Regions from separate parts of the Paenibacillus sp. FSL P4-0127 genome, predicted to be linked through region 1. Evidence: riboswitches for the same ligand, from Rfam matches in the RefSeq annotation. Region 1 holds a riboswitch; each other region holds the start of a gene.

Region 1 (8,045 bases):
CCGCCTAAGTAGCGGTCGGTCAGGATGCCTTTTTCCAACGGCGAAAAAACGATCGAACCGATCCCCTCTTCCTGCAAAACATCCTGCAGCCCCTCCTCGATCCAGCGGTTCATCATCGAATAGCTGGGCTGATGAATCACGCATGGCGTGCCGAGCTCTTTGAGGATTTTCGCTGCCGCGCGAGTTTCTTCCGGCCGATAATTGGACAGCCCGACATAAAGCGCTTTCCCTTGACGCACGACGAGGTCGAGCGCGGACATCGTTTCCTCCAACGGTGTATCCGGATCAGGGCGATGGTGGTAAAAAATATCGACAAATTCGAGGCCCATCCGTTTGAGACTCTGATCCAGACTGGAGACGAGATATTTTTTGGAGCCCCATTCCCCGTAAGGTCCCGGCCACATGTAGTAGCCCGCTTTGGTGGAGATGATCAATTCGTCACGGTAAGGGCGGAAGTCTTCCCTGAGCACCCTGCCGAACGTTTCCTCCGCCGACCCCGGCGGCGGGCCGTAGTTGTTGGCCAGATCAAAATGCGTAATGCCGAGGTCAAACGCCCGGCGCAGCATCGCCCGCCCGTTTTCCAAAACATCGATGCCGCCGAAATTATGCCATAATCCGAGGGATATGGCGGGCAGCTTCAAGCCGCTTCTGCCGGCGCGGTTATTAAAGATGGCCGACAAATATTTGCGGTCCAGCCCAACGACCGCCGCCAGCTGGCCGACGGAAATCTCCTCGCCGTAATGGCTGTGCAGAAAATCAAGGCAGCGGTGGATGTAAGCGTCTTTCGCCTGCGCTTGAACCGCCGCTTGACCCGGCGCGGAAGCCGGAGCCAGCTCCACCATGACCGAGAAAAACTCGTTCAGCAAGACCCGCAAACGCAAATCGCGGGTGGCCGCCTGCTCCTCGGCCTCGTTCAAAAGCTCGTACAGCTTCGGCATCAAACGGGTATCCATGGGGAACACCGGCTGCTCCGCGGTCACACGGGTTCGCGCCAGAATTTCTCCCGCCTGATCGCCGCAAAAGGCGATCCAGGAATAAACCCAGGGCCTTGCGGCGTCTGCCTGGTAAAAGACGACCCGCTCAGGATAAGCGATAAACGCCTGGCCCGCCGTCAGCGTCAGCGTCTCGCCGTCCTCCACGCGAACGCTCCCCTTTCCCTCATGGACAAAGTGGATCTTATAAACGTCCCGTACGCCCGGGCCGAACGAATGCTGGGGAGCGCAGGCTTCCTTGCCCCAATAGCATAAATACAGCTCCGGTGAATCGCGGAACGGACGGTCCGGGTTGTAATGAAAAATCGCGGCCAATAACAGCACCTTCTTTGCACTTGGCAGTGGAATTGAATGCGCCCGCATCCGCTGACATTGTACCACAAAAACAATGTTTCCAATTGCCGATCCCATGAAAAAAGAGCGGGTGCGCCAGGTCATTGGTTTCCTTGGTAACCGCTCTTTTTCTTTCGCTATGCTCCGCCGAGTTGCTAATGAACCGCCGCCGGCTCCTGCACTTTCTGATAAAAAGCGCCGAGCGTATTCATCGTCGACATCGGAGCCGCTTCTAACGGATAATAGCCTTTTTTTACCATCCATTGCCATACGTCATAAGCGTGGTGCGAGCACATGCAGAAGGCATGCTCCAGGAAGCTGCGGATGTCGGGATGGCTCATCTCCATGGCCGCCCAAGCGTACTCCCTGCCCGCCCGTTTCAAAGTCAGCAAATAAGCGGTGGCGATTTCCCGGTCGTTGAACTGCTGAATCGAGGTTCTCGGCGTGACCGGAACAGGCGACGCAGACGCCTCGGTAAAGGATTGCAGGACCGGCTGCAAATCCGGGATGGCCAGTTTCCCGCTGGCCCCTTCCGCCTTGCTTAAATACTCCACCTTCATGTTGTAGTCCTGAAAATGAAGCGGAAGATGTTTTTGCAGGATCGCCTTCAGTTCAGGGTCCTGCGCTTGGTTTAAGAAACACGCCATGTTCGTAATCGAGTTAACGCAGCTTAACGTTAGTTCATTCAAATCCTGTGCCTCGTGTGCGGCCAATTCCATGAGAACGTATCCTCCTTCGCTGTTTTTCGGTTGCTTGGTAAATCACTTTTAGAATGCGCCCCATCGTTTTCTATTATTGCCGGAAGCCGGAGTAAAATCGTCCCAGACAAGGACAAATACCCATAAGGTTCCGCTGCGCATATAATGAATCAATTCTAACTATGGAGTGTGAGATCGTGAATAACGAATGGAAACAGGAGCATCTGGCCTGGCATGAAACACTGGAGCTGCATGAGCTAGTCGCCTTTCAATCCGCCAATTTGGCGGCGTTCAAAAAGAAACTGCCGATGGTGATGGACCCGGAGTTAAAAGCGCTTTATGCAGAAACGATCAAAACCTTGGAGCACAATATCCGCGAACTGCTTAAATTTTATCCGCTGGCGCCTGGTATGGCCCGCAACGTTTCGCCCGATATGACCGGATTTGACGCGGCCAGCCTGCTTGGCTTCGCCAAAGCCTCCGTACGCAATTACGCGGCCTCCATTACGGAGACGGCTACTCCTCAATTAAAGGAAACATTCCAAAAACAATTGCTTGGCGCCATCGCCCTTCATACCAAAATATTTAACTTCATGCACCGACACGGCTACTATCCGGCGTACAATTTGGAAGAACTGCTGGCCCACGACGTGCAAATGGCCAATCAAGCGCTAAACATGTAGCTTGCGAAAAAACCCCGGAATTCCGGGGTTTTTCTGGCGGTGCGTCATTTCTTTTGTTCCTTTTCTTCAGGTTCATCGTATTTATTGATATGCCCGGTAATGGCTTCGACCGCTTCATTCACATTCGTGGTGGCCGGCACGGCCTTAACCTCGTCTTCGGTCTTATCGACAAAATTTTGATGATCCGCGCGTACGGCTTCAATTTTATTGCTCACCTAAAGGTCACTCCTTTCCCGGAAGGTTGGGGTTTGAATTTACTATGCGATATTTTGCGCTTCTTTATGTATAAAGCCGTCCCAACGCAAAGCCATTTTGCCGGGACGGCTTTTTTTCTTAAAATTCCGTGCGGGCCGCCATGTATTCGGGTCTCGGCTTCTTCCCGAAATAAGGCTCCGCCAGTTTGTTTGCTACGCTGTTATAGACCATAAAAATATTGCTGCGCGGGTACGGCGTAATGTTGCTGTTGGAGCCGTGCATCAAATTGCAGTCGAACAGCAGTACGGAGCCTGCCTTGCCGACCGGCGTTTCAATGCCGCAGCGCTTCGCCAGCTCGGTTAAGCTCGCCTGATCGGGCGCGATGAATTCCTTGGAGCAATCATCAGGCGCCTGGCCGACGCACGACACGAAGATTTGATGGGAACCGGGCATGACCATAAGCGGTCCGTTAAACGGATAATTGTCTTCCAGTGCGATCAAGCAGCTGAGCGCCCGCATCCGGGGCATCCCGTCCTCCACATGCCAGGTCTCAAAGTCCGAATGCCAGTAGAACTCTTTGCCGGTAAATGCCGGCTTGTAATTGATCCGCGACTGATGGATGTAGCTTGGTCCCCCCAAAACATGCTCGACGATCGCGAGCAGTCTCGGATGCCGGGACAACTCCTGAAAAACCGGGTGGGTCCGATGAATCGCAAAGATCGAATGCACTTCTTCCCCGCCGGGCTGGCGGATAATTTCATCGGATGAAAGGTTCCGGGATGCTTCCCGCAAGCGCTGCGCCTTCTCCTGATAGCCCTTTAATTCCGCTCCGCCAAAAAAGTTCTCCAGGAACAGATAACCGTTTTTGGCGTAAAAATCCGAATGCTCTTTGCTGATTCCGCTTTCCGCGTTCCACTCGCCATATACGATGGGATCCTGCCGCGGAAGCCATCTCGGCTCAGCATAAACCCGGGAAGGGTAAGCATCCGTCTTTGGATCAAAAATTACGGACGTTTCCAATTGATTCATTCCTCCTCATCCCCTCATAAGAAATATTTGTCCAAACCAAAAAGGACCGCCGCTTGGAGAAGACAAAGCTTACCCAGCAGGGTCCTTAAAACGGACAAAGGCCCTTATAAAAGGGCCTAATAAAATCTCTTAATGTCGCAATATAGACCCATCCACTGCTGACGAGGTTAGCTGACGGGCTCGGGTAAGATGGTACCCTACAATCATTGCTGAATGATTCGCCCCAAAAAAATGGTTCCCCCGTTTCCCGGCTCCTTAAGCCGGAAACTAAGCGTGAGTCTATAGTAAAGGCAATTCGCGTTCATGTCAACCCATGTTCTGTAACATTTTCGATTTCGCCATATACTCGCTGCCGCATTCGTTACCGCAGCCGGCTTTCCGCTTCAGCCAAATCGGCCTGATCCTCCTGCAAATCTTCCTTGGCGCGTTCCAGCGGTTCCGGGTTCATGCGCCCATCCGCCTGGGAAATGGCGTTCTCCGCTTTGTGAATGGCGTTATAGGCATTTTCCACCGTTTCTTCGCTCGGATGGGACTGTGCTTGCGTTACGGCCCGGTGCGCTTTTTTGACGGACTGCTGGGCGGATGAGATCGGGTTTTGCGATTGCATGCTGGAATAAGGATTTGCCATGTTTTAGCCTCCTCCAAAAAGATGATAAGATGCAGGTCCTTACTAATTTGAGGAAAAGGCCCGGACAATATGCGTTCGAACTTTTGCCAATCCCACACTCCTGCCGCTTAGGCCGCAGCGGAAACCAACTTTAAAGCAGATAGAGCATGGATTTAACAGCGATGGAACCCGGAGCTGGAAAAAGGAAGAGGGGAAATCGGCACGAAATCACTGGCGTTGAATTAACTTTTGCTCAAGCTTTCCCGTGAAAGCTATCCGAAATCTAAACGGTTGTAGCAGCGGCTATTTGCCGAAAAAAGACCTTATCTAAATTCTAACGGTTGCGAGCGCCGTTATTTGCCTGAATCTAAGGCAAAAATTACCGGATTTCAGCGAAATAAGCACCATGGCAACCGTTACAATTTGAAATCAATGGTATTGGAACAAATAGCGCTTGTGGCAACCGTTAGAGCATTGGTGTGCTCAGAAAATGTATCTTGCCAGACTTAAATGCAACGCTAGCGGCACGAAATGCAAAAGGGCATGCGATTTTCGTCGAAAATCCCCGAAACAGGCGGTTCAACTGCAAATATGCAGTTCATTTCTTATGATAAGCTACCTTTTTATCCTATAGCTGCAAATGAGATGTATTTTTGCACTTCAACCGCCCAAAAGCAGAAATTTGCAGAAATTCAAATGGGGCTTTTGCATTTGATCTCATCGAGCCGTCCTTCTTACCATGTAACGAATTCATGAAGTCGTCGGTGATTTTCCCCAATTACATCAAGGCCTTCTTGCCCTAGTTCGGAGTCCTCTTTTTTAAATGGAGCTTTTCACCTTCAAGGCTGCGCGCTCCTCCCGCTCCCGCAGCTCTACTCTGCGGATTTTGCCCGTATTCGTTTTTGGCAGTTCAGCGACAAATTCGATCTTCCGCGGATATTTATACGGGGCCGTCACCGCTTTGACATGAGCCTGAAGCTGCTTGACCAGTTGCGGCGAACCCGCCGCCCCTTCTTTCAGCACAACAAAAGCTTTGACGATATGCCCGCGAATTTCGTCGGGACTTGCCACGGCGGCGCATTCCTTGACGGCAGGATGCTTCATCAGCGCTTCTTCGACTTCAAACGGCCCGATCGTATATCCGGAACTGATGATGATATCGTCGCCGCGCCCCTCGAACCAGAAATAGCCTTCTTCGTCCATTCGCGCCCGGTCCCCGGTAATAAAATACTCACCGCGCACGTTTTGTTGCTTCCGCTCCGGCTCCAGGTAATAGTTTTTAAACAAAGCCGGCATGCTAACATGAACGGCAATATCCCCGACTTGTCCCGCCGGAAGCGGAGTTCCCCGCTCGTCGACCACCTCCGCCACGCCCGGGGAAACCGCTTTGCCCATCGATCCCTGCTTAAGCGGAGTATCCTTCAGATTGCCGATCAGCAGCGTGCTTTCGGTTTGCCCGTATCCGTCGCGAATGGTGATGTTCAATTCCTCTTGAAATTTCCGGATCACTTCATCGTTTAGCGGCTCCCCGGCGGAAACGGCGCTGCGCAGGCCGGATAGGTTATAACCGCCTAGCCCGTCCGTTTTCGACATGATCCGATATTCGGTCGGCGTGCAGCACATGACCTGAATGCCGTAATTCTCCAATAGCTGCAGGTAGCGATGCGGTTGGAACGTCCCCTGATATACGAAACCGGTCGCCCCATTCCCCAGCACCGACAGGAACGGGGTCCAAATCCATTTTTGCCAGCCCGGCGCGGCTGTGGCCCACACTGTATCGGCGCTTCGAATGTCCAGCCAGGCCGAGGTGATCCTGAGATGCGCGTAACCCCACCCATGGCTGTGCACGACGCCCTTCGGATTGCCGGTCGTTCCGGACGTATAAGCCAAAATGGCCATATCGTCGCGGTGAGTCCGCACCGCCTCAAAGGTGTCCGGCTGCCCGTCCATCAATGAATCGAGCATAACCCACCCGGCTGGAGCGGGGACGGTTTCGTTGCTTCCGGCAACCGCGATGCGAAATGCCCATGACGGCAGCTCCTCATCAATGTTGTCCGCCTCCCCGGTCGCATTGTGCCAGGCGATGACCGCCCGCGCCCCGGAGTGCCGAAGCCGGTAAGCCAAGTCCTTGGCCCGCAGCATCTCGGACGAAGGAATGATCGTCAGCCCCAGCTTCAAGCAGGCCACATAAATTACGTAAGCATTAATATGCCGCGGCATCATCACCAGCACGCGGTCCCCTTTGTTTAATCCGAGCCCGGACAATCCTCCGGCAAGCCGGTTCGCCCCGGCCAGCAGGTCTCCGTATGAAATTTCCTCATAATCGCCTTGCTCGCTTAACCATTTTAAAGCCGTTTTCCCCGGGTCGTGGTTCTCCATCTCCGATGTTATATTGTAAAATTCCGGCGCCAGCCACTGCTCATAGTTCAAGTTGATCTATCCCCTTTTAAACTGAAGTTGCCAGTTATTTCGATCAACTCATTATACCACATAATAGTACCAGGTTCTAAGACTGGACGTGAAAAAACCTGCAAAAAGGTTTGCAGGTTTAACCGGACTAAAGCTTGCCGCCCTCCGTGATGACCTCATTGGGATCGGTATCGGGCCCCAGCTCGTCTTTGACGTATTTGTTATACAGTTGGAGCAGGAACTGCTCCTTCCCCAGATTTTCCAGCTCGGTATTGACCCAATCCCTCAGCTCCGTGTTGCCTTTTTGGACAGCCGGAGCGATCGGCGCTTCTTTTTCCAGCTTTTCTTCGATCAGATGAAACCCCGGGTTATCCTTGGCCCAGCCGATTAAGATGAAATTGTCCTGAGCGTAGCCGTCGCCGCGTCCGTCTTTCAGCGCCTGCAAAGACTCGGTGTTTTTATCGTATTTGACCAGTTCGATATCCGGGCGGTTTTCCGTCAGAAAAATATCGGCGGTCGTTCCCTTGGTTACGATGATTTTCTTCCCCTTCAGGTCGTCCAGCGTTTGAATTCCGCTGTTGTCTGCGACGAGCACCTGGGTCGCCACTTTCATCGTCGGGTTGGTGAAGTCTACCTGCTCGGCCCGTTCGTCCGTGACCGTCATATTGGCGACGATCAGGTCCACCTTGCCGCTTTGCAAGTAAGGAATCCGGCTGGCCGGCTCGACCGTGACGAATTCAATTTTCGTTTCGTCGCCGAGCAAATCCTTGGCGAACCGTTTGGCCAAATCGTTGTCAAAACCGATGAAATTTCCTAGTTCGTCCGTAAACCCGAAAGGCGGCTTGTCGGAAAATACGCCGACGATCAGTTTGCCGCGGTCTTTAATGGCCTGAATGCCGCCGCCGGAAGCCTCCTTGGCTCCCGCCGAGCCGCCGGCCGCGCCGGAGGAATCGCCGCCGCAAGCGGTCAGCATCCCCGCAAGCAGCAATAAAGATAATACAGATAATGCCCGTTTCCATGAGTTTTTCATAGGTTTCCACTCCCTTTTCCGGTTTCGATGGCAAAAAACTGCCCCAAAAACTGCCTGGCCCGTTCGCTT
Region 2 (8,045 bases), 1.8 Mb from region 1:
AAAAGCTATCCGAAATCTAACGGTTGCAGCAGCGGCTATTTGCCGAAAAAAGACCTTTTCTAAATTCTAACGGTTATGAGCGCCGTTATTTGCCTGAATCCAAGCAGAAATTACCGGTTTTCAGCGAAATAAGCTCCATGGCAACCGTTACAATTTGAAATCAACGGGATTGGAACAAATAGCGCTTGTGGCAACCGTTAGAATATTGGTTTGCCCAGAAAAGGTAACTTTCCACAGATTTAAATGCAGCGCTAGTGCCAATTGCCGCTATTTTGCGGAAACAAATGCAACGCTCACTCCTCTCTGCTCCTTAAACCAAAAAACCGTCGAAGCAAAAATTGCTTCGACGGTTTTTTGCGTTCTGCAGGGTCAACCCTCTTCACAGCCGCCTAAGGCTGCTGCAGCAGCTGCGGAGATTGCGGGGGCTCCGGCTGCTGCGGCTGCAGCGGATGCAGTGGCGGTGGACCCTGCGGCGGACCCTGCCGCTCCTTGCCCGGCGGGTTGAACAGATAGATGACGTAAGCGACGATCGCCGGCAGGGCGATGTAGACCAGACCGGCGGCGATGTTCACCGCTCCGCCCATAAACATCAGGCTCAGCGCCATAAGGATGCTGTCAAAGATCACGTGCGAGAAAACGACGGTCGGAAAGCCGTAGCGCAGGAAAATGAAGCTGAACAGCAGTCCGATAAAGGTCAACTCGATCGGCCGTGAAATGACCGGATAGATCGGATACAGCGTATGGCCGAAAGCCCAGATCAAGGTCGTCAAAAGACTGGCGATGAACGTGCTGCGGAACAGCTTTTTCAGCATCGGAATGCCGAACAGCCGGTAAACGGCTTCCTCGCCGATCCCGGCCACCCAGGCGAGCAGCGGGAACAGGAGCGGGTAGACCATGTTGTACGGCGATTGTGTCGCATCGGTCGTCGACCAGGTATGAATCGTTCTTTCCAGAATGAAGAAGACAACCGACTGCACCCCGAGCAAAATTAAAGCCCACGCATAACCGTCGGCCACCGCGGTCAGCACATGGCGGCCGTAACCTTCCTCCCTGGACCGCGCCCACAGATTGATGCCGTTTTTCCGCCACAGTCCGTCCCCGCCGACGAGCGAGAAATATACCGAGGCGGCAAGAATCAGGGTGACGAGTCCTTGAATCACGAACCCTACCGTCAGCACGATCGGATCGAGCCCGTCCTTTTCAAACACAGGCAGCATGTTGACCGTCCCGATGACGGACAAGACGAAGTAGGCGCCGGCCAGAAAAATCCCGCGTTTAAAAGTGGTATGCGCCCGCGTCAGCGCGCTGTATACGATGGCCAGGATGCCGAGCACAAATGTGAACAGGGCGTATCCGGCAAAGGTAAGCCAGTTGGCCAGCCGCGTCTGCCCGGCGACGTAATCGGCATGCGACTCAGGAACGGAGAAGTAGCTTTCGAATGACGATACGGCGCCGTATTCGTAGCGGATATCGATCGTCGCTTGCGACTCCCCGAGCTCATCCCCCTTGATGTGATAGAGCAGACCGACATCGCCCTCGCCCGACACGCGCTCAAGGCGGGCTGGGTCAAAGCCGAACGCGGCCAGATAAGGCGCGGCCAGCCGCTCCTTCTCCTCCAGCGTCAAATCGCCCTCCCAGGTGCGCAGCGAGTCTGGCGTTTCGGTACCGTAGTCCAGCATCATCTGCTTTTTCGCATTGCTCGAGGAAACGATTTCCTCGAACCCGACCACTTTGCCGGTGGTCATGTGAACGTCGACGGTCAAAGCGCTAAACACATCGTTTGGTTCGTTGAAACGGACGCGAAATACGTCGTACGGAAATTGCTTGTCATACGTCTTCAGGAAAGGGGCGAGCAAATCCGCCTTCGTTAAATAACCGTACAGATCGGAGCGCGATTCATAGGTAACGAGCGCTTTTTCGGGATGACCGGCCAACTCGATGTTCAGCACCGACTTTGCAAATTCGATAGCTTTCGTTCTGGCCTGCGATTTGGCGATGACGTCATCCGACTGTTCCATCTGCAGCGTGTCGGAAGCGGTTGTCGGAAAAATCTGGACGATGAAGAAAATGACCAACCCGATCAGGGCCATCAGCCAAAGCGTTTTTGTCTTCAGCCTGCGGCTGGACGGTTTCATAGGTGAAAACATTACAAAACTCCTTTAAAATTTTTTGTTCTCAAGTATGATTTTGCGCGAAGTACATCACAGTAAAGATAACATAGTGGAATTTCCAACGCCAGTTGAAGGCAAAAATGATGAAAAGATGCAATAATCCCGTTATACCCTAGCATGGCTCAGATTGGACGGCAAGAAGATCGGGGATTTGCCGTTTCCAGCCCTTTTTCACTGTTTTTAATCAAAATGAACCTTTGTAGTGGAAGCCAATAAGGATTATAATCCATTTGACGAAAACGGAATGAAAACAATTGAAAAAATATTAAGGCCTAATTTCGATTTCGAAAACGGGGGAACCGATTTTTTTGGGGTGAATTTCGCGCGATTGTGGCGGCAGCCGGTATGGCTGCCTTGGTCGGGCGATTAGGGCAACTGTGCATGCCCGAATCCGTCAGCTAACCTCGTAGGCCTCCTGCAACAGGAACCAAACACCGAAAGGCATTGGATTTCCAGTGCTTTTTTCTTTTGTTCTTTTTTCACGACAACAATGGGGTGAATGAATTGTCTTTCAAAAAAATCAGCTTTTCCCCGCCGCAAATTTTGGTGTTGGGTTTTGCGCTCATCATTTTGCTGGGATCGCTGCTGCTGATGCTGCCGATTTCCAGTGCGGCCGGGGAGACGCTGCCGTTCGTCGACGCGCTGTTTACGGCGACTTCGGCGACATGCGTAACGGGACTGGTCGTCGTCGACACCGGGACCTATTTTTCCACGTTTGGCCAAATCGTAATCATGCTGCTGATTCAGGTCGGCGGACTTGGGTTCATGACCATGGCCACCTTGTTTTCGCTCGTGTTGAAACGGAAAATCTCGCTGAAGGACCGGCTGATCCTGCAGGAGGCGATGAACCAGAACACGATGGAGGGGATCGTCCGGCTGATCCGCAAGGTGCTGCTGTATTCGCTGGTCATTGAATCCTGCGCGGCGCTGCTGTTCGCGATTCGCTGGGCGTTTGACATGCCGCTGGGCCGGGCGCTGTACTTCGGCGTTTTTCACGCGGTATCCATGTTCAACAACGCCGGGTTTGACCTGTTTGGCGAATACCGGAGCTTGACGTTGTACGTGGCCGATCCGCTCGTCAACTTCGTGGCGATGTTTCTCATCGTGTCCGGGGGCATCGGGTTTATCGTGCTGTCGGACATCATTGATTTCCGGCGCCGCCGCAAGCTGTCGCTGCATTCCAAGGTGGTGCTGTCGATGACGTCGGCGCTGATCGTGGTCGGGGCCCTGGTCATATTTATATTCGAATTCACCAATCCGCGGACGCTAGCCCCGCTCGGCTGGGGCGGGAAATTTTGGGCCGCGCTGTTCCAGTCGGTGACGCCGCGGACGGCCGGGGCCAACACGGTCGATATCGGCGAGCTGCGGCAGGCTTCGCAATTTTTTATGATCATCCTGATGTTTATCGGGGCTTCGCCCAGCTCGACCGGCGGCGGGATCAAAACGACGACCTTCACCATTCTCGTCGGCGCGGTCATCTCCATGATCCGCGGACAGTCGGACCTCGTCCTGTTCCGCTACCGGATGGCCCAGGAACGTATTTTCAAAGCGGTCACCATCACGATGCTCGCTTTATTTCTTGTGGTGGCCGTCGCCATGGTGCTGTCCACGACCGAGGACGCCAGCTTCCTGAGCATTCTGTTCGAGACGACCTCCGCGTTCGGCACCGTCGGGCTTACGATGGGGCTTACCGGGAAACTAACGGTAATCGGCAAAATCCTCATCAGCTTTACGATGTTCGCCGGAAGACTCGGGCCGCTTACGCTAGCTTATGCGCTTGGACCGAAGAAAGGCAAGGAATTGTACCGCCATCCGGAAGGCAAAATGATTATAGGATAAGATAAGGGGACTTGAGATTAAACATGAAAATGCAGCAGTTTGTAGTCATCGGACTGGGCCGGTTCGGCTCCAGCCTGGCTCTGGAGTTGATGGACCTCGGGTATGAGGTGCTCGGGATCGACCGGGACGAAGAGGTGGTAAACGAATTGAGCGACCAGCTGACGCATGCCGTCGTGGCGGACGCCACGGACGAGGAAGTGCTGAAATCGCTGGGCGTCCGCAACTTCGACTGCGGGATCGTCGCGATCGGTAACGATATTCAGATGAGTATTTTGGCGGCGATTTTGCTCAAGGACTTGGGGATCAAAACCGTGGTCGCCAAGGCGCTCTCCGTCTTGCACGGCCGCGCGCTGCAAAAGCTTGGCGTGGACCGGGTTATTTTTCCGGAACGGGATATGGGCGTCCGCGTGGCGCATCAGCTCGTGACTCCAAATCTGCTGGATTACATCGAATTGTCCAAGGAATACAGCATCGTGGAAATGAACGTTCCCGCTTGCCTTGACCGGAAAAACCTGGGCGACATTAACCCGCGCGCCCGTTTCGGCTGCAGCATCGTGGCCATTCATCGCGACGGAAGCATCCTGGTGGCGCCTACCGCCATGGATCAGCTGCAAGAAGGGGACATTATGGTCATCATCGGATCGAAGAGAAATATCGAAGAGTTCGAGGAAGTCATTAACGAGTAATTATTATCGGGTTATTAAGAAAAAAGAGTTGGTTCACTTTGGATGGTTGGGATGTGGCGGAATGGAATCGGCTGTAACCGAAGCGATACATCATTTTCTGATCTTAATTTTATTCGTTATCAGCGTTGGCGTAGTATCGGGCAAACTGGCGGCATGGCTAAGGCTGCCGGATGTGGCGGTGTTCATCGCCGTCGGGATGCTGCTCGGTCCGGGGCTTGGGCTGATTCATGAACAAAGCGGATCGCTGATCAATCAATTGATATTAACGGTCGGGTCGGCGCTGATTTTGTTTGACGGCGGGCGGAATTTGCGGCTGAGCGGGCTTCGCAACGTATGGATTACGTTATCGCTGCTCAGCGTACCGGGCGTGGTGATTTCGACGATCGTCATGGGCGTGGGTGTTCATTACTTGTTCGGCGTTGATTGGATTTTTGCTTTTTTGGCCGCGGCGGTCATCGCCTCCACCGATCCGGCTTCGATCATTCCGGTATTCAAGCAGGTAAAAATCAAGGAGCGGGTCCGCGAGACGGTGGAGAGCGAATCGGCGTTTAACGACGCTACCGGCTCGATCTTGACGTTTTCGCTGCTGGCCGCGGTGGCCGGCGGCGGGGCGCTGGACGTTGGCGCCATGTCCTGGGAGTTTGTCCAAACCGCGCTCGGCGGAATTCTTGCCGGACTGATTATCTCGGGCATACTGACTTATTTGGCGGGACATGCCCGCCACGGCTATTTTCGCGACTATTCCACAATCGTCATGACGGTCTGCGCGTTATCCTCATACTTGATCGCCGATTTGCTGCATGTCAGCGGGTTTATGGCTACGTTTGTCGCCGGGGTGATCTGGGGAAATGCCGAAACGTTCGGTTTGTCCCTGAAAGACAATCATGTGGAAATGAGCTCTTTCGCTGAAAATATGACGGTTATGCTGCGCATGCTGATCTTTGTGCTGCTGGGCAGCCAAGTGAATTTTGCCACGCTCGGGCAATTTTTCTGGCCAAGCCTGGCGGCGGTGCTGATCTTGATGTTTGTGGCCCGCCCGCTGTCGGTGCTGCTGTGCGCCTGGCCCGACCGCAAGGTGAAGTGGACGTGGCGCGAGCTGCTGTTCATGTGCTGGGTGCGCGAAACCGGGGTGATCCCGGCCGCCTTGTCCGGCATGATTGCGGGGATGGGAATCGCTCATTCCAACGTGATTACCGGGCTGGCTTTTATGGCGATTGTGCTGACGATCATCATTCAAGCGAGCACCACCGGCTGGGTCGCCAAAAAACTCGGTTTGGAAGTCAAAGAAACCGCCACCGGAAAGCCGTAAGGCTTGGGTGGCGGTTTTAGTTTTCAATAGTCTAACTTGAAGGCTCTAAATTAGCTCGTCAGATTCAGCTATTCCAAATTCAGCTTATCCAACACCCGCTTGATCATTACCGTCGCTTGAGAGCGTGTTGCGTTCCCCTGAGGCTGGAAGGTATTTGTCGTCACCCCCTGGATAACGCCGGCCTTTACTGTTTTGGCTACAGCTTCTTGATAACGAATCTTGGAGGCATCCTTAAACTTCGTCAAAGCCTGTGCCGGTGTGCCGTTTAAGGTAGGCTCATATTTGCCATAATTCAGGGCACGCACCATCATCAAAGCCATTTCCTCACGGGTAATATACTGATCCGGTCTGAATTTCCCGTCAGGGTATCCTGTAATGATCCCGGCCTTGCTGGCAGCGCCTATGTAGCCCCCGCGCGTATCGAGCTTCACGTCCGGATAAACCTGCGCTTCCTTTATATCTGTGCCTAGTCCCAGCGCTTTGGCGATGTACTCCGCGAACTCTGCACGCGTAATATTCCGGTCAGGCTCAAATGCGTTAGAATCGCTTTTACGTGGACTGACTACAAATTTCGAGGTCAGCTCATCAATATCCGCTTTTGCCCAATGCTTCCCGGTGTCCCCATAATTAGCAGTACCTGAAGCTGGGCCAACGATCAGGCCGCCTGAAGCTGCTGATTCCGCCCCCGCATTGGACGATCCTGACCCCGCTTGTCCGGAGGCAGATCCCGAACCGGATGCCCCGGCTCCGCTATTCGCTGGATTGCCGCCAGGATTTCCGCTAAATACCAGCGTCCCGTTGCTTGCGGAAATTTTAGACGGAATTGGAATGATCGTCTTGTTGACTGTGTCGTATTTCACTAACGTTGCATTTGCAGATGTTACCTTACTGCCGGTAATGCGCAAATAAAGCTTCCCTGCATGAGAAATATTAAACAAATGGGCAGCCGCGTTAAGATTAGACGCATCTGATTCAGAAACCACAATGATTCTAATGCGTATAGGATTGCTTGCCTGGTTCACGTAAACCCCATTTATAGTCATCGGTATGGAAATCTGGTCAGGCGAAACAAATTCCAGTTGAATAATCAAGTACAGCGTATTTAAAGAATCTACACTTAGTGTCCCGTTATTCAAGGACTTGGCAATTTGCGCAAACGGAATCTCCTCGACCGGCAGCTCATACATCGTTTCATTGTATTTAATTGAAAATGAAACAAGCTTACCGCGATTGTAACCTTCATACAGTGCGCCAAGCGGGATAGCCACCTCAGCGGCTTTCTCCGTCGCCGGCACCTCAAAAATTAACGGTTCGCGTTTGCTTTTATTCGTATTTATGGAGATCAAGAATTTAATGGCTTCTTGCAGTTGTGCTGCGCCGATTGTATATCTTGAGATATTTTGCCCGCCAACCGATACACTGCTTGATGACTTAGCCGTACTTAGATTTAGCAGATAACCGCCAAGTCCGAAGTTAGAGCTGGAAATCGCCGTTACAAAGGACGGCATGCCTTGTGCAGCTGGCGGCTCTGATCCTGTGCTAGCCTTGCCTTTTACAACATAATCAATGTAATAGCTCCCATAAATGCCGTCCAAGTCCTCAATTGAATCCGCACCATCGACAAAAGAAACGGTAACATTATCGTTCTCCGCCAGCGATGAAGCCAAAGTCAAAATAACCTGGCTGCCGGCAATTTCAACTCGGGTGATCCGCAGCTCTGACTGATTTACACGCACAATGAATTGATTTGGATTCAATTTTTTGCTTTTTAGCGTTTTATTATAAGTAATGGTAATTGTGTTCCCTTTGCCCTCAATACCTATCAATGATAATGTTGACTTACTGCTGGTATTGCTCACCTTATAGCTGCTGATTTCCGCAAGCGCCTGCCCAGAGCTAAGGACTAGCTTATTACTCGCTTTCGGGGTGTACGATAATTCCACCAAATCACTTGCTTCAATAGCTGTCACTAATTCGATATACAGATAGCTTCCGGAAGAGTATACCTTGGAAATTTCTCTTTCCCGCTGGTTAACCACC
Region 3 (8,045 bases), 300 kb from region 1:
AAATTTGTCTTGCTGCGAATCGGTAGTCATTTTTTAACCTCCTGCAAATAATCATCCAGTAAAGCGGAGGCTTTTTGCGAAACGGCCAAAATTTCCGCCTTGCTTAAATCATCGTAATGGATTCCCATGACCACGGTCACCGTCCGATTCAGCGCCGCGGCGGCGCGGCGGGCGAAATCCTCGCTTAGCGTGTGCTCTTTGTGGCCGGGAACGGCCGAGGTTTGCACGGTAACGCCCCCTTCCGCCGCGTAAGCGGTGGACGCCGCGCCGATATGGACCTCGCCGCCGCCGATCGTGAGCAGCAAATCGCGCCCCATCGGAATCGCCTCCAGCTTGATGTCGTCAAATGTCAACATGCCGCAGCCTCCTTTTCTCCATGTATAACCACATTTTAAAGGATTCCGCGGATTTCGTCCAAATTTCGGATGCCTTCCGAGCGCATAAACTCGGTCAGCCCGGCAACCAGTTGCTCGCCCGCGCACGGCTGCACGAAATTGTAGGTCCCCACCTGCACAACGGCCGCTCCCGCCATAATAAACTCGATGATATCCCCGGCGCTGCCGATACCGCCCATGCCCATCACCGGAATCGTAACGGCCCGGCACACCTGGTGGACCATCCTTAATGCGATCGGCTTGATCGCCGGCCCCGACAATCCGGCGTACAGGTTGTCGAAGACGCTGCGCCGCCGGTAAATGTCGATTTTCATTGCCGAAAACGTATTGACCAGCGAAACCCCGTCGGCGCCCTCCTCCTGGCACATTACGGCCATCCCGGCAATGTCTTCGGCGTTCGGCGACAGCTTGACGATCAGCGGCAGCTTCGTGGCCGCGCGCACCTCGCGGACGACGCCGCGGGCGATCTCCGTTTTGATCCCGTAGGCCATCCCGCCCTCCTTGACGTTGGGGCACGAGATGTTTAATTCGATCATGTCGACCGCCTGACGTCCCTCCCGCTTGCGCCAGGCGGCGTCCTCATCGATCAAGCGCGCGCCCTCCGCGTATTCCTCGAGCGTGTTCCCGCCCAAATTTACGATACGCGCCAAATCGAGCGTTTCCCAATACGGACATTCATCGCGGAGAAAAGCAGCGACGCCGGGATTTTCCAAGCCTACGCTGTTGAGCATTCCGGAAGGCGTTTCGGCCGCGCGCAGGCCGTCGTTTCCCGCCTTTGGACGGAGGGTCAAGCCTTTGCCGCTGATCCCTCCAAGCTTGTTGATATCGTACAGCGCACCGTACTCCCGCCCGAAACCAAACGTACCGGAGGCCATAACGACCGGATTCTTAAAGGAAACCCCGGCGATGGCACAGGACAAATCGATCCCGCTCATGCAAAAACCACCTCCTCCACCGGAAAAATGGGGCCGTCCGTACACGCCTTTTTCCGGCCGTCCCGGCATTTCACGCTGCACACCAAGCAAGCGCCGATGCCGCAGGCCATCCGGTTTTCCAAAGACACGTACACTTTGGCCCGGCTTCCCGCGCTTGCCTGCTTTTGCTGCACGGCTTGCAGCATCGAATGCGGCCCGCAGGCGATGATTGTGTCATAAGCGTCAAAATCGGCGCGGTCGAGTATCGAACCGCCCACATCAACGATAGTCCGGCCCGCGGATGCCTGGCGAAACTCTTCGACCATGTACGCTTCCCGGCTGAAGCCGAGATATACGTCAGCCTGTGGCGCCGTTTTGAGGGCAAAATAAAACGGGGCGATACCGATGCCGCCGCCGATGAATGCCGTTTTTCCCGTTAGCGAGGGAAAGCCGTTGCCGAAAGGCCCTTCCATCCGGAGCGGATCGCCAGGCTTCAGCTGAGAGATCAGGCTGGTTCCTTCCCCGGCAATCCGGTACAAAAATCCGATCCGGTCCTCCGTCAAATCGAAAATGCTGATCGGCCGCGACAGCAATGGATACCGTTCGCCGGCGCGGAGCATATAAAACTGGCCCATTTTCCCGGCAAAGCTGCCTTCCGCCGTCAATAAAAACACGTCATCGGCAACCCGCCTGTTGCTTACCACGATAGCCATCAAATCCACCTCTTCCTTACGTCTGCTTCATCAAAGGATGCAATTTTTCGGGAAGAACGTCTGTGATGTTTTTCATAATTGTGTCTTTATAAATCCCGTTAAAGATGGGCATACCAAATCATAACAGTACCCGGACGAAGGAGGAAAAATGTTGACTACCCTGTTCAGAAACTTCCTGATTTCCGTTTTCATTCTCGCAGTAATCGGGGGCAGCATGCCCGTCGTATCGGTTTCTTCCGAAACGTCCCGCGTTGCGGCTGCTGCGCTGCAGCCCGGCGACAAGGAAGCAAAAGCTCAAGCCGCCCGGGCGGACGCCAAACCGAAGCCGGCCGATTTAAGCGAGCTTCGGCGCAAATATTCCGAAACGTTCAAATTTCGCGGACCTGAGGTCAAGCAAGTGGCGCTGACGTTTGACGACGGGCCGGATCCGAGATTTACACCGCAAATTTTAAACATTTTACAGAAGGAAGGTGTGAAGGCGACCTTTTTTATTGTCGGCAACCGGGCCAAAAAATTCCCTGCCCTGGTAAAACGGATACGCCGGGAAGGCCACCTGATCGGCAATCACTCCTTTGGCCACCCGAATTTCGGAAAACGGTCGCTCAAGCAATTTCAAACGGAAATTTTGCGTACGGAAAAAATCATTCAGCAAACCGCCGGGTACCGGCCCAAGCTGATCCGTCCTCCTTACGGCGAAATCCGGGAGCCGCAAATTAAATGGGCAAAGCAAAACGGCTACACCATCGTCAACTGGAACGTGGATTCGCTGGATTGGAAAGGGCTGAACAAATCCAAGGTCGAAAACAACGTGCTCGGCGCCATAGAGCCCGGTTCGATCGTTCTTTTTCATGCCGGCGGCGGAGTAGGATCCAATTTAAACGGTACGATCCAAGCTTTGCCGGACATTATCCAAACGCTGCGGGACAAAGGTTACCAGTTTGTCGATTTGGCCGAATTGCTAAATACGGCGAAGTATAGATAAAAAAGAAAAGCGCGAGCATCAGACCCAATGGTCTAGCGCTCGCACTTTCTTTACTGGATCTACATATAAGCAAACGAATTTACTTCAACACGTACAGGGTGACATCCTGAAACCCGAACGATTCGACGGATTTGACGCTGCCGGGAATGAAGATGTCGATGCGGTTGCCTTTGATCGCGCCCCCCTGATCGCTGGCCGTGGCCACAAACGCCTGCTTCGGCAAGCCATCATGATTATATCCGGTGACCAGTACCTTCGTTCCCATCGGAATCACGTCCGGGTCGACGGCGATCGTGCCCAGCTTTAACGGGTTTCCGAAATAATCGACCGCGCCCCATTTTCCGTTTTCGTCGGCGGCCGCCGAGTATGCCGATGCTTTCACCTGAATCGTATGGGAATAATTAAACGTTTTGCCCCAGGCTTCGACGACTTTGTCCGACGGCAATACGGTCGGCCCCGACACCGCGTCGGCTTTCATCGTCTTTGCCGCGGGAGCCTGGTTCGATTCCGGCGCCGCTGCTTTCGCTTCGGGAGCCTCCATTTCCGGAATCATCAACTTCAGCCCCTCGTATATATTGCCGGGATCAATCCCCTGATTGGCGTTCATCAATTGCTCCAAGCCGACTCCGTACTTTTTGGCCAACAGATAGAAGGTATCTCCTTCTTCCGTCGTATGTACCGCATCCGCGTGCACAGGTACCGTCTGTAAAACCGCCGCCAAACTTGCGGCTACCAACGTTGTTTTTGCAATCTTCGAGAATAAGAGATTTTTCATGCTGTTCTTCCTCCTTTTATACGCCTGCGGAGTTAGTTGTCGGATTCGGGAAAAAGGATTATCCCCGGCGCCCAATGCGAGCGCTTCACCCCAAGAAAACCGGTCACGTTTCGTTTAACGTTCCGTTATTCGCTGAATCATCCCCCGCACCTGCCGAGGCAGGTTTTGGCTATCTGAATATATCACAATTTTGTAACCAATTGGACAGGAAATAGTATCCAAAACGCGCAAACCCGCATTCTGCCGCTATTATTTATTTATGGAATCATGTAAAAAAAGTAACAACTCATCATGTTGTAACGTACAAACAAGCTTCTAGCCAATCTTGAGGAAAGGGAAGGCCGGTGGGGTGGTCGGCAGATTAACATCCGCTGTCCGGACGGCTTTGCACGATTATCCCGTTTGATCAGGAAGCAGAGAAGAAGATGTGTTGTTCGGGAGAAGCAGATATGCTTGGGAAAAGCAGATATGTTCGAGATCAATAAATCTGTTCATAGATCATTAGCCAGGTTCGGGAAAAGAAGGTTTAGGAGAAGTGAAGTGAAGCAGACCTGACGGGAGAATGGGGCAAGACAACGGAAAAAAAGAAAAAACCGTGATCTTGCTGCAGTCTGAATCCGTTTGTGCAATGTCCGTAGCGTTCAATCATTTCTATCAGGCTGCAGCCGCAAGGGACTGATTCGGTTGGCGTGCGATCAGCCGGCGGTAAGGAATCGCCGGAATTGCCACACACATGCGCAGCAACTTCTGCCGCAGCGTTTCTTCCGCTCCGGGCAGTCCTCCGGACAGGCGCAGCCGGCGGCGTATGGTGTATTCGTTCAGGTACGCCTGCAGATGCTTCAGTCCCAAGGCTCCATACGTACCCTTCAGCGATTCCCACGCCTCTCTCACCACTCTCCGCAAGGGCGCATATAGCCGAAAGGCCTGAGAGAACAACTGCACCGCCGATGTACGGACATCCACATGCCCGCCAATAAACACGGTTAGATCGCGACGGTTTGCCCTCTTTTCGCCTCCCCGCTTATGCGGCACCAGGCGGATTTTGACCTGCTCCGGCTCGCCCGACTCCGTGACCGTGCATCCCGCTACGACCGCCGAGGCGTACGGATGCGAAAGCTGACACCGGGACGGATTACGCCCATACTGATCGCTGTTCACCTTCACGTCTCCGGAGAGCAGCTCCCGGGCATCGAACTCCCCCACGGCATGACGTATTTTGTGCAGCATCGACCAGGCGGTTTTGTAGGTGACCCGGATCACCTTGCTCAGCCGCAGCGCCGAGATGCCGCCCGGGAGCAGGAATAAATCCAGGGCCTCGAACCACTTGAGCAAGGGCAGATGCGTTCCTTCAAAAATCGTGCCGACCAAAGGAGATGTTTGATGCTTGCACTTTCCGCACTCGAACAAAGGGATATGCCGGGAAGACAGACGGCTGCACCGGGTGTAAGCGCAGCGCGGGCAGACGAAGCCGCTTGGCCACTTCATCGCGATCAGCGCCTCCATGCAGTCCTGCTCGCTGTTAAAACGGCTGCTGAATGGTTGAAGTTCCGTTTCCGTATTGACTTCCATATTCGCTCGCCCCCGAATCAAGAATACACGAACATAAATTCCATTTATTTCATTATACCAAACACGCGTTCTCTTATCAAGCCAAAAATCTCACCTGAACCGCCTCATTTTTTCCCCCTTTTTTTGTTTTTTTGTTCTCTCTTTTTTGGAACCCTTGCTCTAACCCCCACCCCCTGCTCCCTGCTCCTGAAAGAAGGGGATAATCGTGCAAAGGCAGGCAGCAGGCAGGAACACCAAGGCAGGAACACCAAGACACAAACGCTATAGACAGCCACCTCAGTCCGTCATCCTGGAATCAATAGAGCCAAAGTCATCATTTATTTCTTCAAGCACCGATCTCGATTTTTGAGCTAAAAAACTTCTGAAGTGGCCTTCAGCATTGATCTTTCGACTGGTCTTGAGCTGAGGTAACAGCATTTCATATATAGACGCCTTGAATAGAGAAAACGAGGTCGAGTTTACGAATTAAAAGTGAACTCCTCGAAAGCAGGATTCTGCTAAATTAAGAGGAGTTCACTTGATATCAGAAGAAAAAATATGGTGAAGTGAAATAAAAACATATGAGGATACTAGCTTAAAGGCACTACAGCACTTTGCTTAAAAAATCCTTCGTGCGCTGGTGCTGCGGCGCGCCAAACACCTGCTGCGGCGTCCCCTGCTCGAGAATCACGCCCTGATCCATGAACAGGATGCGGTCGCCGACCTCGCGGGCAAAGCCCATTTCATGGGTGACGATGACCATCGTCATCCCCCGTTCCGCCAGGCTCTTCATCACGTCCAGCACCTCGCCGACCATTTCCGGGTCAAGCGCCGAAGTAGGCTCGTCAAACAGCATGACGTGCGGCTCCATCGCCAGCGCGCGGGCGATCGCGATCCGCTGCTTCTGTCCGCCGGATAGTTGGGCAGGATACGCGTTCCGCTTATCCTCCAGTCCGACCGTCCGCAGCAGTTCAACGGCGATCTTCTCCGCTGAGCTTTTCTCCATTTTTTTCACGCGAACCGGAGCCAACGTAATGTTGTCGATCACCGTTTTGTGCGGGAACAGGTTGAAATGTTGAAACACCATGCCCATTTTCTCCCGGGTTTTGTTGATGTTGTGGCCCTTCCCGGTAATCGATTCGCCTTCAAACCGGATTTCGCCTTCCGTCGGAACCTCGAGCAGGTTCAGACAGCGCAGAAACGTACTTTTCCCCGAGCCGCTGGGGCCGATGACGACGACGACTTCGCCTTTGGAAATCTCCAGGTCGATCCCCTTCAAAATGTGCAATTGGCCGAATTTTTTATGCAAACCTTTAACGGTGATCACTGGTCTTCAACTTCCTTTCGAACACGCCCAAAATACGGGACAGCGTAAATGTCAAAATAAAGTACATGATCGCGATGATCAGGTACGGCGTCATGCCGTCGTACGTAATGGTCACGACCGATTGCGCCTGGAAAATCAGCTCGGCCGTCCCGATGATCGATACAATGGACGATTCTTTGATGATCGTGATGAATTCGTTGCCGATCGCGGGAAGCACCGATTTGATCGCTTGGGGGATGATGATATGCCGCATCGCCATTCCCTTGGTCATCCCAAGCGATCGTGCGGCCTCCCCTTGCCCGCGGTCCACGCCTTGGATGCCGGCGCGGAATATTTCCGCCAAATAAGCCGAACTGTTGATCGACAGTGTAATCGCCCCGGACTGGATCGGCGAAAAGTTGATGTCGAACATAAACGCAAACCCATAGTGAATGATCAGCAGCTGCACCATCATCGGCGTGCCGCGCAAGAATTCCACCCAGGCATGGCCGAGAAAACGCACGATCCCCCAAGGAGACATGCGCAAGAGTGCGATGATCAGCCCCAGGAAAAAGCCGCAGACCACGCTGATCGCCGCCAGCAGCAGCGTATACTGCACACCGGCGAGAAAATAACTTCGGTATTCCATAAACATCGAAATCAAATTCATAAAGCCTTCATTCCTCCTCGTTTACCTCAAACCCTTACGCAAAAAAACAGAAAATAGCGAAATGGGCTTCGCTATTTTCTGCAGGTTGCAATCCGCCATTATTTCTCAGCCAGTTCACTCGCTTCGGTGACGAACTTATCGATGCTGCCGTCGGCAATCAAGCGGTCCAGCGTGGAATTCACCTGATCCAACAGCTCCTTGTTGCCTTTCTTCACGCCGATCACGTAACCTTCGTCTTCGTTTTCCGGTGTAGCGTCGGTAATGACAATCCCTTTGACGTTCTTGACGAACGATTTCGCTACAGGGCCTTCCAGTATCGCCGCATCGACGCGGTTGGTATTAAGCTGCATGACGATATCGCTGATTTTGGCCAGCGAAGTCAGTTTGGCGTTCGGAATTTTCTTAGCCATTTCTTCCTGGATAGAACCCTGCTGCACGCCGATCTTAGCGCCCTCCAGCGATTCCATGGTGGCGAATTTGTCTTTATCCGCCTCGCGGGTGACTACCGCCTGTTCGGCTTTATAGTAAATTTTCGACATATCGATTTGCTTAGCGCGCTCCGGCGTCGGACTTAAACCCGAGATAACCAAATCTACCCGGCCGCTCGCCAGCTCGTTAAGCAGGGAGTCGAACTTCAAATCCTTAATCTCCAGCTTCGCGCCCATGTCTTTGGCGATTTCTTTGGCGATCTCGACATCGAAGCCGACGATTTCATCCTCGCCCTGCTCGTTTTTAATATGGA
Region 4 (8,045 bases), 1.8 Mb from region 1:
TCCGCTTGCGCCAATGCCGGCGCATCGTTCGTGCCGTCGCCGGTCATTGCGACCAGCTTGCCTTCGGCCTGCTCGCGGCGGATCACGGCGATTTTATCCTCCGGCTTGCTCTCGGCGATAAAATCGTCGACGCCCGCCTCCCGGGCGATGGTCGCTGCCGTCAGCGGATTGTCGCCGGTGCACATGATCGTCTTGATGCCCATCGCGCGCAGCTGATCGAACCGTTCCCGCATGCCGGGCTTCACCGTGTCCTTCAAATAAATGACGCCGAACACCTGTTTGTCGACCGCCACGGCTAGTGGGGTCCCGCCCTCCGAGGCGATGCGATGGGCCTGTCTCTCCAACTCCTCCGGAATCAATCCGCCTTGGGAAGCCACCCATTTGCGAATGGCGTCAACCGCCCCTTTGCGCACTTGGCGTCCGTCCTTCAGATCGACGCCGCTCATCCGCGTTTCCGCCTTGAATTCAACAAAGCCGCCCCCCTCGCCAAGCGAGGCGTCATAGGACTTCCCGTTTTTCTTCATCCATTCCAGCACCGAGCGGCCTTCCGGGGTTTCGTCCTGCACGGAAGATACCGCCGCCCAGGCAGCCGCCTCATCGATGCCCGCGCCTCCAACCGGTATGATTTCGCTGGCCATCCGGTTCCCGAAGGTAATCGTTCCGGTTTTGTCGAGAATCATCGTGTTGATATCGCCCGCAGCCTCAACCGCTTTGCCGGACAACGCCAGCACATTGAACTGCGTCACCCGGTCCATGCCGGCAATGCCGATGGCCGACAGCAGGCCCCCGATCGTCGTCGGGATCAAACAAACAAGCAAGGCGATCAGTACCGGAATCTCCAAATGAATACCCGCATAAGAAGCGATCGGCCCAAGCGTCACGACGACGATCAGAAAAATAAGCGTCAGGCTGATCAACAGCGTATTTAGGGCGATTTCATTCGGCGTCTTCTGCCGTTTCGCGCCTTCGACAAGCGCAATCATCCGGTCGATGAACGTCTCGCCGGGATCGCTGGTAATTCTCACCTTAATCCGGTCGCTAATGACGCGCGTTCCGCCGGTGACGGAATTGAAATCGCCGCCCGCTTCCTTGATCACCGGCGCCGATTCGCCGGTAATCGCCGACTCGTCGACGGAGGCGAGCCCTTCGATCACTTCGCCGTCGCCGGGAATCATCTCCCCTTGGAAAACGACGACGATATCCCCCTTGCGCAGCTCCGTCGAAGGCACCGTTTTAACGCCATTGCCAACCACTTTGTTCGCGGTAATCTCTTTCTTCGTCCGCTTCAACGTATCGGCTTGCGCCTTGCCCCTGCCCTCCGCCAAGGCTTCGGCGAAATTGGCGAACAGTACCGTAAACAACAAGATCACGAACACGGCGAGATTAAAGCCGGTGCGGTCCTTCGCGTCGAAGTAACCGGGAAACACCGTCATCAGCAGTACGATGACCGTGCCGGCCTCGACGACAAACATCACCGGATTTTTCATCATAACGGCCGGATTCAGCTTGATGACGCTGGCCTTCAAAGCTTGTGCGACAAGCGGACCGGAGAACATGCTTTTTTTACGTTTATCGTTCATGGCAGCTTCACCTCATATTCTTACTTAACGAATCGTCAGATGCTCAGCGACTGGCCCTAGGGCAATCACCGGCAGAAAAGTCAGCGCCCCGATCAAAATGACGGTGCCGATCAGCAGGAAGCTGAACAGCGCATTGTCCGTACGGAACGTGCCGATCGTCTCCGGCACCCATTGCTTGCGCGTCAACGATCCGGCGACGGCGAGCATCGCAATCATCGATATATACCGCCCGAAAAACATCACCAGGCCGGTCGTTATGTTCCAAAACGGCGTATTGTCCGCCAGCCCCTCGAAGCCGGAGCCGTTGTTGGCGGCCGCCGATGTATATTCGTACAGCACCTGCGTGATGCCGTGGAAGCCGGGATTCGAAATCGCTCCCTTGCCGAGATCGGTCAGGAAGGCGATCGCCGCCGGCGCCAGGATTATGAACGGGTGCGCCAGAATCGCAATCGCGATCAGCTTCATCTCGCGCGGCTCGATCTTGCGGCCAAGGAACTCCGGCGTACGGCCGACCATCAGTCCGCAGATGAATACGGCGAGTATCGCGTACATCAGCATATTGACCAGCCCGACGCCTTTTCCGCCGAATACGACGTTCAGCATCATCTCCGCCAGCGGCACCAGCCCCCCAAGCGGGGTCAGCGTATCGTGCATATTGTTGACCGTGCCGGTCGTCGCCGCCGTCGTCACGGCAGTGAACAGCGCGGATTGCGCGATGCCGAAGCGTACCTCTTTCCCCTCCATGCTGCCCTGCGAAGCGTCGATGCCCAGCGCGTTTATCACCGGGTTGCCGCTCTTTTCCGCGGTATAGACAACGGTCAGGAACACCAGGAACAAAACCATCATCGCCGAAAAAATGACCCAACCCTGCTTGCGGCTCTTCGCAAATCTGCCGTACATGAAGGGCAGCGCCGCGGACAATGACCACATCGACAGGATCTCGATCACATTGGTCAGCGGGCTCGGATTCTCAAACGGATGCGCCGAGTTGGCGCCGAAAAAGCCGCCGCCGTTGGTGCCCAGATGCTTGATCGACTCCAGCGAAGCGACAGGCCCGATCGCAATCTGCTGCGTCGCCCCTTGCAAGGTCGTTACCGAGAGCGTAGACCCAAGCGTCTGCGGCACCTGCAGCGCGACCAGCACGAGCGTGACGATCAACGCCAGCGGAAAGAAAATCCGCGTATGCGCCTTGACGAAATCCTCAAAGAAGTTGCCCAAGCTTTTTCCCTTGCTCGTAACGCCCCGGACAAACGCGACCGCGACCGAAAGACCCGTAGCCGCCGACGTAAACATCATCATCATGATCACAGCCATTTGCGAGAAGTACGAAAGCCCCGTCTCGCCGCTGTAATGCTGCAGATTTGTGTTCGTAATAAAGCTGATCACCGTGTTCATCACCAGCGTCGGCTCCATATTGCCGATACCGTTCGGGTTCAACGGCAAGCCGCTCTGCACCCGCAGCAGCAAGTAACTTACCGCGGCGAGCACGAAGTTGGTTGCGATGAAGCTGATCGCGTACCGCTTCCAGCTCATGCCTGCGCGATGCTTCAGCCCGATGACCGCATAAATGGGTTTCTCGGCCCAACAGAATATTTTATCCGTGCGATTGGGCTCGTTAGAGAAAACGTGGTACAAATAATTACCGAGCGGTTTGGCGATCAGCATCAAAATACCGATCACAATTACGATTTGCAGTATATCCATGACTGTTCCTCCCACTATTAGAGGTTGTTCAAAAAGCCATCTTTCCTTTTTGAACTCGCACTATAAACAAAACTCGTTAAAACTTTTCCGGATGAAGCAACGCATAGATTAGATAGACCAGCAATCCACACGTAAAAATCAACACGATAGTCATTCGCGTTCGCCTCCCGTATCCTCCACCGTTTTACCGCACCAAACGACAAATCCAACTATAAGCGCTAAGGCAACGGTCAACGTTAGCACCATCCAAATATCCAGCATCACGACACTCCTCCAATGGTTAATCAGTCAGGCGGCTGAGCAGAAACCCAACTTCCCCGTTTTTTGTGTGTACCACGTAGGAAGCACCGAGTGTTTTATAAATCACATCGGGGTACCACGCGGTCGTCACGACAGTTACCGCTTTGCAGGGCCATCGGGCAATGAATTGCAAATACTGGCAACTCAGCGGCAAGCTGGTCTCAAAAATAAACACGCGCCCGATCGGAAATGCAGGTACCCCGCTCACTTTATTACGGGTGGTATTTACACGTAAAATCTCATCCACTCCGAGTTCCTTCAGCAACTTTTCTTCCCTTTTGTTATTGGTTAGGGCAGCTACCGGGACTTTTCGGTACAGCAGCAATTGAACGAAGTTTCTCCCCGCTTTATTTGAAGCGGCCACTAAAATACGACTCTTCTCCATACACTCCTCCCCCGGATCAAGAAAGAAGGCAACAAAAAAGAAGCCTTGGAAAAGAGGAACCTTTTCCGCGGCTTCTTGCAGTCATCCTGACCGGCCCGCGACAAAATGTTGCCTCTCCACACGCTTACGAGGTTAGCTGACGGATTCGGGCGTGAGAGTCGCCCTACACCCGGCATTTGAAAGTGCCGGGTGATTCACCCCATGAAGCCGGCTAACGGCTTCCGTTGGTTCCCCCGTTCCTTGTGTCTTTCAAGGATTCAGCGTTTAATGAAATCATCATTCAATAAATATTACAGTTAGCTGACGATTCAGGCGGTGAGAGTCGCCCTCGTCTTCGCCGAATGAGTCATGACCGATGATTCCGCTCCAACCGTTCCGATCGTTCTGCTCTCACACAAGCTTCGGCACGTTGGTTTCGTCGATCGGCATATCCATTTAGAATCGAATGGCCATTCAATTCATGGATCGTATCTTACTCCTTAGCTAAATGGTTGTAAAACGACGCAGCCGGCATATCCGTAAAAAAAAGAAACTTTAAGATGAAGTTAGCGCTCTCAAAATATTAGAGCTTCATTTTCCTCGCAAATACTCGTGATTATATGGCATTTCGTGGATTTTTACGGAATTTTTACGCCTATAAACGGTTTATTTTATTCCTTTTTTACATTACCCTGAACTATAGTAGTAACGGGAGCATAGACGGACAGGAGTGGTTTAATGGATAAGTTGAAATCGATGTGGATGCTATGGAAGCCTTATGCAAGCATCACTTTGCTCATCGCAATCATGACCGCCGCCATGCACCCGTTCGGACTAGCGTTTGATTCGGTCAATATAGCACTTCTCTATCTGCTGCCCGTGCTTTGGAGTTCCGTCGTCTGGGGCCTGCGCCCTGCTCTTTATGCAGCAATGATGGGGGTCCTGGCCTTTGATTTCTTTTTCGTTTCTCCAATTCTGAGTTTTACGATCGCGGACTTGCGCTATCTGATCTCGTTCGGCGTTTTTTTGGCGGTAGCCGCGTTAACGGCCAGCCTGGCGGTAAAGCTGAAACGGCAGTTGCTATACGCCAAGCAGAGGGAGGAGCATACCGCCGCGCTCTACGTGCTCAGCCGGCAAATGAGCGATATCGCGGACATTCACTCCCTGCTCAATAATGTTTCCCGGCAAGTTTCGCAAACCATCGGTACGGAAATTGCGATTTTTTTGCCGGATCAACGGAATAATTTAGTGCTAGCCCACTGCTCTTCGGTTCATAGCGATTGGGGACAGGGCGAAACGGAAAAAGTGATGGCGAAGCTGGCGTTTGATCATGGCGAAGCTGTCGGAAATGGAACCCGTACCTTAAGAGACTCTCCAGCCCATTACCTGCCGCTCAGAACCGAGGACCGCGTGCATGGGGTATTGGCGCTCAATCTGCAGGATCGGAAAAGCGGGCTCACCACCGAGCAACAGCGGATGCTGGACGCACTGGGCGGTCTGGCGGCCACCGCCATCGCCCGCATGAAGCTGGCGGAGGAAGCCAAAATCGCTCATTTGACGGCCGAATCGGAACGGCTTCGCACCGCGATTCTAGATTCTGTTTCTCATGAGTTGCGTACTCCGTTAGCGGCCATTATCGGCTCGGCGACCAGCCTTATTGAAGGCAATTCTCTTTTTTCTTCGGAGGATCGCATGGAATTGCTGCTTACCATTCGGGACGGTGCCCTCCGTATGAATCGGTTGGTCAAAAACCTGCTCAGCATGGTGCAATTGGAAAGCGGCATGCTGCGTCTTAGAAAAAATTGGTGCGATGTGGAAGATCTGATCGGCGTCACCTTGGCTCAGGTCAAAGATTTTCAGCAGCATCGAAAACTGCGGGTAAACCTGCCGGCGTCCGTTCCTATGGTAATGGGGGATGAAGTTTTGCTCGAGCAAGTGCTGGTTAATGTGGTCAGCAACGCGATCAAATACAGTCCGGATTACAGCGAGATTTTCATAACGGTAAGGCCCGAGGACGACAAGCTTGTTATCCTTGTTTCCGATACGGGAATCGGACTTGCCGGTGACGATTACGGCCGGATCTTCGAAAAGTTTTACCGTTCGGCCGCCGCCAAGCAAGTGACGGGCACGGGATTGGGACTTGCCATTTGCAAGGGAATCGTGGAGCTGCACAATGGAACCATTACGGCCAAGCCGAATCAGCCGCAAGGCACCGTCATTACAATTACACTTCCCCTTAGCAAGCCGCGCGAAGGGCATTTTGAAGAAATGGAGGAGGATGACCATAAGTAAGCTTGGAGCTCGTATCCTAATTGTCGATGACGAACCCCAAATTCGCAAGCTGCTGACGGTGACTTTACTGGCTCATCAGTATTCAACTTATGAAGCGTCCACGGGGGAGGAAGGAGTGCTGCAAGCCTCATTGATTCATTCGGACCTGATCGTGCTGGATCTCGGATTGCCGGACATCTCCGGTATGGAGGTGTTGCATCGCATACGAGACTGGTCAAACGTGCCAATCATTGTACTAACGGCTAAAGACAGAGAAGAAGACAAAATCGCGGCCTTGGACAGCGGTGCCGACGATTATGTTACCAAACCGTTCAGCATGGGAGAACTGGTGGCCAGAATTCGCGTGGCGCTGCGCCATGCCGCCAAATCGGCAAACGAACCCGTGCTTCGGATTGGTGGACTAACCATCGATTTGGCACAACGGATTGTGGAAATGAATGGAGAGCGGGTAAAATTGACCCCAACAGAATATGACCTGCTGAAAGTCCTCGCCTCGAATGCCGGGAGGATCGTAACGCAGCGGCAGCTGCTTCAAGAAGTATGGGGCAGCCATCATGATGAGTCCGAAAGTCACTACCTGAGAATCTATATCGGACATTTGCGCAAGAAACTAGAAGAAGATTCGACCCAGCCCAAGTTAATCGTTACGGAGCCGGGAATCGGATATCGCCTGCTTTCCGGGGAATAATTCACCCGTATCTGCCCCTGAAAAAAACAGGAAACGCCCCGCAAGCTACTGGCCTGCAGGGCGTTTCTTCCACTGGAAAAGAGTTATTCCAATGAAATGGCTTCTCTGCTTTTAATAAGATAATTGTAAATGACCTGCGCCGCCATCGCCCGGTTAGTAAAGCGCTGCGGAGAAAGACGGCCGTCGCCGGTTCCCTGCATCAGGCCGGTCCCCAGCATATCGTTGATGGCTGATTGCGCATAATCGGCAATATCTCCGGCATCGCTAAAGCTCCGAGCCGTACTTGGGTTATCCGCCGGCAGCTCGGTTCCCGCCGCTGCCATGATAGAATGAAGAATCACGGCCATATCCTGGCGGGTAATTTTCGCTTCCGGCCTGAACCGGTTATCCCCTGTTCCCTTAACCAGTCCCATGCTCTTTGCAGCCGCCAAATACGGGCTGTAATACCGGTTGCCTGCGTCCGCGAAATTGCTTGCGTCCTCGCCTGCCGCCGGCTCCATTCCGAAAGCGTTCATGGTCATCACGAGAAACTCCGCGCGGCTAATGTCGCTTCGCGGCAGAAAACGTCCTTCCCCGCTTCCCTTGACGACGTCCCTTGCCGACAGGTAATTAACGGCTTGGGCATACCAGCTTGAAGGGCTCACATCCTGATAGGATACCGTCTTGCCCCCAAGGACAAAATGGCCCAACCGGCCGGTATGAAATACTGCCGCCTGCAAATCCTTGTTGTAATGACTGTTCAGCACCGCTTTTGCCGGGCCTCCTGCGTCAATTTCCCACACCGCAAGACCGTCGGTCTGCTCGTGTTCACCAGGAGTATAAGGAACGGACACCGCAACATCCGCCACGCTCCCTTGCCAGTCGATGTCCTTGCCGTCCATGCGCAGCGCCAGCTCGATGGCCGGTCTGCCGCCGATCAGCCCCAGCATTTCCGGCGATAATCCGGCCGGAACGCCGGGACGGACAACCAGTTCCACGATCGGACCGGCCGTACCGGTACGGCTCAGCATCCCCGCGGGCAGAGTCACGCGGGCATGCGGCGTAACAAGCTCAATCCGGCTCCGTCCATCCGTTTCGCTGAAGAAGGCGGACGGAAGCTGCGTGATAAATTCGCCGT

What was found. A riboswitch is a leader RNA that binds a small molecule or an ion and turns the genes downstream of it on or off. The one in region 1 is predicted to bind cyclic di-AMP.
Region 2: it holds a riboswitch for cyclic di-AMP, as region 1 does, so the genes downstream of both, NYE74_RS10290 (TrkH family potassium uptake protein) here and NYE74_RS18660 (phytanoyl-CoA dioxygenase family protein) in region 1, are expected to answer to the same signal.
Region 3: it holds a riboswitch for cyclic di-AMP, as region 1 does, so the genes downstream of both, NYE74_RS20070 (3D domain-containing protein) here and NYE74_RS18660 (phytanoyl-CoA dioxygenase family protein) in region 1, are expected to answer to the same signal.
Region 4: it holds a riboswitch for cyclic di-AMP, as region 1 does, so the genes downstream of both, NYE74_RS10345 (hypothetical protein) here and NYE74_RS18660 (phytanoyl-CoA dioxygenase family protein) in region 1, are expected to answer to the same signal.

The regions. Positions count from the first base shown of each region.
Region 1 covers NZ_JBBOWY010000001.1:4,135,605-4,143,649, reverse strand. The annotation lists gene NYE74_RS18685 (aldo/keto reductase) at 1-695, opposite strand, end outside; partial or broken gene NYE74_RS18680 (AraC family ligand binding domain-containing protein) at 864-1,355, opposite strand; gene NYE74_RS18675 (spore coat protein) at 1,481-2,044, opposite strand; gene NYE74_RS18670 (spore coat protein) at 2,221-2,706, shown strand; gene NYE74_RS18665 (hypothetical protein) at 2,751-2,921, opposite strand; gene NYE74_RS18660 (phytanoyl-CoA dioxygenase family protein) at 3,040-3,930, opposite strand; cyclic di-AMP (ydaO/yuaA leader) riboswitch at 4,072-4,214, opposite strand; gene NYE74_RS18655 (hypothetical protein) at 4,292-4,558, opposite strand; gene NYE74_RS18650 (acyl-CoA synthetase) at 5,357-6,916, opposite strand; gene NYE74_RS18645 (transporter substrate-binding domain-containing protein) at 7,095-7,976, opposite strand; gene NYE74_RS18640 (amino acid ABC transporter ATP-binding protein) at 7,973-8,045, opposite strand, start outside.
Region 2 covers NZ_JBBOWY010000001.1:2,303,123-2,311,167, forward strand. The annotation lists gene NYE74_RS10285 (CPBP family intramembrane glutamic endopeptidase) at 390-2,147, opposite strand; cyclic di-AMP (ydaO/yuaA leader) riboswitch at 2,431-2,600, shown strand; gene NYE74_RS10290 (TrkH family potassium uptake protein) at 2,667-4,010, shown strand; gene NYE74_RS10295 (potassium channel family protein) at 4,034-4,696, shown strand; gene NYE74_RS10300 (cation:proton antiporter) at 4,758-6,005, shown strand; gene NYE74_RS10305 (S-layer homology domain-containing protein) at 6,074-8,045, opposite strand, start outside.
Region 3 covers NZ_JBBOWY010000001.1:4,432,777-4,440,821, forward strand. The annotation lists gene NYE74_RS20045 (molybdopterin molybdotransferase MoeA) at 1-30, opposite strand, end outside; gene lpdD (prenylated flavin chaperone LpdD) at 27-356, opposite strand; gene NYE74_RS20055 (dihydroorotate dehydrogenase) at 392-1,330, opposite strand; gene NYE74_RS20060 (dihydroorotate dehydrogenase electron transfer subunit) at 1,327-2,022, opposite strand; gene NYE74_RS20065 (polysaccharide deacetylase family protein) at 2,174-3,004, shown strand; gene NYE74_RS20070 (3D domain-containing protein) at 3,084-3,779, opposite strand; cyclic di-AMP (ydaO/yuaA leader) riboswitch at 3,785-3,960, opposite strand; gene NYE74_RS20075 (transposase) at 4,434-5,348, opposite strand; gene NYE74_RS20080 (amino acid ABC transporter ATP-binding protein) at 5,932-6,654, opposite strand; gene NYE74_RS20085 (amino acid ABC transporter permease) at 6,641-7,303, opposite strand; gene NYE74_RS20090 (transporter substrate-binding domain-containing protein) at 7,402-8,045, opposite strand, start outside.
Region 4 covers NZ_JBBOWY010000001.1:2,322,569-2,330,613, reverse strand. The annotation lists gene kdpB (potassium-transporting ATPase subunit KdpB) at 1-1,580, opposite strand, end outside; gene kdpA (potassium-transporting ATPase subunit KdpA) at 1,605-3,284, opposite strand; gene kdpF (K(+)-transporting ATPase subunit F) at 3,361-3,438, opposite strand; gene NYE74_RS10345 (hypothetical protein) at 3,565-3,969, opposite strand; cyclic di-AMP (ydaO/yuaA leader) riboswitch at 4,077-4,242, opposite strand; gene NYE74_RS10340 (ATP-binding protein) at 4,687-6,240, shown strand; gene NYE74_RS10335 (response regulator) at 6,227-6,928, shown strand; gene NYE74_RS10330 (S-layer homology domain-containing protein) at 7,012-8,045, opposite strand, start outside.